2 regions of the Ancylobacter mangrovi genome follow, and region 2 is predicted to be linked to the other one. Evidence: predicted binding sites of a transcription regulator. Region 2 holds the regulator's gene; the other holds the start of a gene.
The links. Region 2 encodes LexA, which represses DNA repair genes until DNA is damaged. Its sites were predicted from a motif close to TGTTCNNNNTGTGTTCNG; they were not measured.
Positions count from the first base shown of each region.

Region 1: NVS83_RS08740 (YifB family Mg chelatase-like AAA ATPase) is a predicted target of LexA. The motif match lies at 1,477-1,494, and genes of this name have one in related genera.

Region 1 is NZ_JANTHY010000002.1:626,839-629,809, forward strand. Features, by position in the region: gene NVS83_RS08730 (formate dehydrogenase beta subunit) at 1-866, opposite strand, end outside; gene NVS83_RS08735 (formate dehydrogenase subunit gamma) at 863-1,336, opposite strand; gene NVS83_RS08740 (YifB family Mg chelatase-like AAA ATPase) at 1,578-2,971, shown strand, end outside.
Region 2 is NZ_JANTHY010000005.1:10,429-13,399, reverse strand. Features, by position in the region: gene atzF (allophanate hydrolase) at 1-636, opposite strand, end outside; gene lexA (transcriptional repressor LexA) at 831-1,526, shown strand; gene NVS83_RS13410 (ComEC/Rec2 family competence protein) at 2,116-2,971, opposite strand, start outside.

The sequences.
Region 1 (2,971 bases), on a different contig from region 2:
GCGCGCACCGTGCCGCGACCGCCCTCGAGGCTGTCGAGCAGCGCCGTCTCCTCGCCGCACACATAGGCGCCCGCGCCCATGCGCACTTCCATGTCGAAGCTGTACTTCGAGCCGGCGATGTTCACGCCCAGCATGCCGTGGGCCCGCGCGACCTGGATCGCCTTCTCCATCGCCGCGATGGCGTGGGGATATTCGGAGCGGGTGTAGACGTAGCCCTTGGTAGCGCCCACCGCGATGCCGGCGATGGTCATGCCCTCGATCAGCTCGAAGGGGTCGCCTTCCATGATCATGCGGTCGGCGAAGGTGCCGCTGTCGCCCTCGTCGGCGTTGCAGACGATGTATTTGCGGTCGTCCTGCGCGTCGGCCACCGTCTTCCACTTGATGGCGGTGGGGAAGCCCGCGCCGCCGCGCCCGCGAAGGCCCGACTTCTTGACCTCCTCGATGATCTCGACCGGGCCGAGCTGCAGCGCGCGCTCAAGGCCCTTGTAGCCGCCCATGGCGACGTAGTCGCTGTAGGAGGCCGGGTCGACGATGCCGCAGCGCGCGAAGGTGAGGCGGGTCTGCTTGGCGAGGAAGGGATGCTCCTCCGGCTTGCCGATGCGCAGCGCATGCGCGCCGCCGGTCAGGAAGCCGGCCTCGAACAGGCCCTCGACGTCGCCCTCTTCCACCGGGCCGTAGGCGATGCGCCCCTCGGGGGTCACCACCTCGACCATCGGCTCCAGCCACAGCATGCCGCGCGAGCCGTTGCGCACGATCTCGACAGGCTGGCGGCGGGTGAGCGCCGCGGCCTGGATCGCCTCGGCCACCTCGTCGGCGCCGCACGCGACCGCGCAGGCGTCCTTGGGAACGTAGATACGGATGCTCACGACTGCGCCTCCGTGATCAGCTTGTCGAGCCGGTTCTCGTTGAGCCGGGCGACGATGCGCCCGTCCAGCATCGCCGAGGGCGCGGTGGCGCACAGGCCGAGGCAGTAGATCGGCTCGACCGTCACGCGGCCGTCCGCCGTGGTCTCGCCCAGCTTGCAGCCGAGCCGCTGCTCGGCATGGGCGGCGAGCGCGTCGCCGCCGGCGGCCTGGCACGCCTCGGCGCGGCACAGCTTCAGCACGTGCTGGCCGGCGGGCTCGTGGCGGAAATCATGATAGAACGTCACCACGCCATGCACCTCGGCGCGCGAGACGTTCAGGTGTTCGGCGAGCATCGGCACAACCGCGTCCGGCACATGGCCGAAGGTCTCCTGCATCGCATGGAGCATCGGCATGAGGGGACCCTCGAGGTGCGCGAACTCCGCGATCACAGCGCGGGCGCGATCTTCGCTCCAGGGTTCGTAATGCGGCATTTCTCCCGGCCTTCTTTTAGAATTTTCCAAAGAAAAAGATCTAATGCCTTTTGGATAAAATCAATTCCGGTGTTTCGTGCCTCGATAGAATTTTTCTATCGTCAAGGTACCGCGGCCCGTGTCGGATCGCCGCGCCGCAATGTTCCCTAATTGTTCTTGACGCATGCCGGCAAGCCCTTAATCTGCGGGCATTCGGGCGATGGAGCGCGGGTGGGGACGAGGCGACGTTCGGGGGGCGGCCATGGTCCAGCGAGTGGCGACGGTGGCGTTCGAGGGGGTGGAGGCGCGCCCGGTCGACGTTCAGATTCAGGTGAGTTCGGGCCTGCCGGCCTTCAACCTGGTCGGTCTCGCCGACAAGGCGGTGACCGAGGCCAAGGAGCGGGTGCGCGCGGCGCTGATCGCCTCCGGCCTCGCCCTGCCGGCCAAGCGCATCACCGTCAACCTCGCCCCGGCCGACCTGCCGAAGGAAGGCAGCCATTACGACCTGCCGATCGCGCTCGGCCTGATGGCGGCGATCGGCGCCATCGCCGCGGACGCGCTCGAGGGCTACACGGTGGTGGGCGAGCTGGCGCTCGACGGGCGGATCGCTCCGGTCGCCGGCGTGCTGCCGGCCGCGATCGGTGCCAATGCGCGCGGCCACGGGCTGATCTGCCCGGCCGAATGCGGCTGCGAGGCGGCCTGGGCGAGCCCTGAGATGGCGGTGCTGGCGCCGGCCTCGCTGATCCAGCTCGTCAATCACTTCGCCGGCCGGCAGACGCTTGGGCGGCCCGAGCCGCGGCTCGAAGCCGGCAATTCCGCGCTGCCCGACCTCGCCGAGGTGAAGGGGCAGGAGACGGCCAAGCGCGCGCTCGAGATCGCCGCCGCCGGCCGGCACAACCTGCTGCTGTGCGGCCCGCCGGGGGCGGGAAAGTCGATGCTGGCCCAGCGCCTGCCCTCGATCCTGCCTCCGCTCGCGCCCGCCGAGCTGCTCGAAGTGTCGATGATCGCCTCCGTCGCCGGGGCGCTGCAGGGCGGGGCGTTGACCAATCGCCGGCCGTTCCGCGCCCCGCACCATTCGGCCAGCATGGCGGCGATGGTGGGCGGGGGCATGCGGGCGCGCCCGGGCGAGGTGTCGCTCGCCCATGGCGGGGTGCTGTTCCTCGACGAGTTGCCGGAATTCGCGCCCGCCGTGCTCGATTCGCTGCGCCAGCCGCTGGAGACCGGCGAGGCGGTCATCGCCCGCGCCAATCACCGCATCGCCTATCCTGCCCGGTTCCAGCTCATCGCGGCGATGAACCCGTGCCGGTGCGGGCGCGCGGGCGAGCCGGGCCATACCTGCCGGCGCGGCCCGCGCTGCGCGAGCGACTATCAGGAGCGGCTGTCAGGCCCGTTCCTCGACCGCATCGACCTTCATCTGGAGGTGCCGGCGGTCTCGGCCATCGACCTGGTGCGCCCGGGCCCGGCCGAGCCGAGCGCGGCGGTGGCCGCGCGGGTGATGGCGGCGCGCGAGACCCAGCGTGCGCGCTTCGTCACGCTCGACCGGCCGGACCTGTTCACCAATGCCGAGGCGAGCGGCCCGATGCTGGAGACCATCGCCTCGCCCGACGCGGCGGGCGGCGCGCTCCTCGCCGACGCGGCGCGGCTGATGCGGCTGTC
Region 2 (2,971 bases):
CGACAACGCGAATACCGATACGCAGTCGAGGGAGCGGCAGGCCGGCACGACGCCGCTGGTCGAGACGAGGCCGAGGCTGGGCTTGAGCCCGACGATGTTGTTGAGCCCGGCGGGAACGCGCCCGGAGCCGGCCGTGTCGGTGCCGAGCGCAAACGGCACCAGCCCCGCCGCCACCGCCACCGCCGAGCCCGAGCTCGACCCGCCCGGCACCAGGTCCGCCCGCATGGCGTTACGCGGCGTGCCGTAGGGCGAGCGCGTCCCGTTCAGCCCGGTGGCGAACTGGTCGAGATTGGTCTTGCCGATAACGATCGCCCCGGCCCGGCGCAGCCGCGTCACGCAGCTCGCATCGCGGGTCGCGTCATAGGCGTAGTCCGGGCAGGCGCAGGTGGTCGGCAGGCCGGCGACGTCGATATTGTCCTTCACGGCGAACGGCACGCCATAAAGCGGCAGGCCGGCCGGATCGATCCCCTCCAGCGCCCGCAGCGCCGCCGCGATCGCCTGCGGCGTGCTGAGCGCGGTGAAGACCGCCGGATCGCCATGACGCTCGATGAGCTCGAAGCAGCGCGCAACCGTGTCCGCCGGCCGCGCCGCCCCGGAACGGTGGGCCGCGACGATGTCCGCGATGGTGCCGATCAATGTATCGTCCTTCCTGTGCTCCCGCGCTCATGCATAACACTTGAGCAGCACATAGGCCATTGCATACAGGAGCAGGAAACCGCGTTTCCACGGTGCCGGATTAGCGATCCATTTACCGATTGTGGAACACAAAAAGAACGGATAGTGTTTGTTCGTGATTTGTTTTCATTGCGGCGCGCGGACGGAAGGCATCGATGCTCACTCGCAAACAGCACGAGCTGCTTCGCTTCATCAATGACCGCCTCAAGCAGGACGGTGTTCCGCCCTCCTTCGAGGAGATGAAGGAAGCACTGGACCTGAGGTCCAAGTCCGGCATCCACCGTCTCATCACGGCGCTCGAGGAACGCGGCTTCATCCGCCGCCTTCCCAACCGGGCTCGGGCGCTGGAAGTGCTGCGCCTGCCGGAGGATTCGCAGCCGCCACGGGCCTCGCGCGCCTTCGCGCCCAACGTGATCGAGGGCAGCCTCGGGCGCGCCCGCCCCGCGGCGAGCGACGATGGCGCGTCGCGCTCGGTGCCGATCCCGGTCATGGGCCGCATCGCCGCCGGCACGCCGATCTCCGCGATCCAGTCGCGCGACCACACCATCTCCATGCCGCCGGAGATGATTGCGGGCGGCGAGCATTTCGCGCTCGAGGTGCGCGGCGATTCGATGGTCGAGGCGGGCATCCTCGACGGCGACCTCGCGCTCATCCGGCGGATGGACACCGCCAATACGGGCGACATCGTCGTGGCGCTGATCGACGACGAGGAAGCAACGCTGAAGCGGCTGCGCCGCAAGGGCGATTCGATCGCGCTGGAAGCCGCCAACCCGGCCTACGAGACCCGCATCTTCGGCCCCGACCGCGTTCGCATCCAGGGACGATTGGTAGGGCTTTTCCGGCGCTACTGAGGGCGCTTCGCGCCGGCGGGCCGCGGCGGCGCGAAGCGCCTCCGGCGGGTTGCCTTGGCGAGCGGCATCGATGGGCAGCGCCGGCTGGTCAGATTGGAAGCGGCATTTGTAACGGGGTTACCTGCCAGAGCTGACGGGCGGATGTGCACGAACTCACTGGTGAAGCTCCGAACGGCTCGAGCGGCCGGCTGGAATGTTGCTGGTCGCGGAAGGATCGCGGTTCTCGGCAGTTTTGCTCTGAGCCGATCCCTCGGCGAGGCGCGCGACGTCGCGAGCGAGGGTGGTGGACATACCCTCCGGCGCGAGCCTTGTCTCCCGCGGCGGCCTGGCCTCGGGAGGCAACCTGTGGTCTCGGGGAGGCAGTCTGGTCTCCGGCGGCAGCTTGGCCTCGGGAGGCGGATAACAAGACAGCGCCGCAGGCGCTGCGGAGTCGAACCCGGCTGGCGCCGATCCTTCGCCCCCGCCTCGTGCGCGGCTCAGTCGATTGTCTCGGTACGCGCGGACCCCAAGCGCACATGGGCTCTCGATAGGCATTCCTCCGGGGCCTCTCAGCGCGCCCGCCTCCGCAGGCCTTCATTGCGCGCGGTCGTCATTCCCGTTGCCCGTCATCGTCCGGCTCGTCATCCAACGCGCCGCCCCTGTCATTCGCCGGACTTTCCGCACTGGCTCGGCCGGCCGCGACCGGCTCGGCCGATGCACCCCTTCCGGGAGACAGCCCCGCCGGATCGACGCCCTGCGCGGGCGCAAGAAGGATATTGCCGGCCTCGGGAGATGGAGGCAGCCAGGGCCGCACCTCTCCGCCCGGCCGTGCCACCGAAAGGCGCCACTCCCCCGGCCCCGTCCGCGTCGCCGCCACCCCGCCGAGTTGGTGCCATGCATCGATATGGATCACCGTCGCCGCACAGTCCGCCGGCGGCTCAAAGGGCGTGACCACGATCTCGGCCCGCAGGCAGTCCTCGGCGAGCGAGCCGCGCTCGCGCGAGTAGGTGACGAGAGCACCATCGGGACCCGCCAGCGTGCAGCCCTGCGCGTCGCAGCGGGCTGCCTGCGTCAGATCGGCGGCGGGCACGGCGCGCACGCCCTCGGCGCTCAGCCATTGCGCCACCTCGAAGCGCTCGGCGATCCGCGTCGAGGGGGTGCCCATCAGCGAGAGCGCGCCGTCCGGCCCGCGCACGGCCACGGTGCGGGCGCGGGAATCGACATAGAGATCCGGCGGCCGTGCCAGCAGAAAGACGCATGCCCCGGCACCGGCCAGCAGCGGTCCCGCGAGAACGAGCCGCGTGCGCAACAGGCACAGGCAGGTCAGGGCGAGGCTGAGAAGGATGAGGCTCGCCATCGGCATGGCGGCGATGCCGCGATCCGCACCCGGCAGCGCGGCGACCGAATCCGCGATGCCGATCATCAGGTCGAGGCCCCAGCCCATCGCCCGCCAGGCCGGGCCGTCC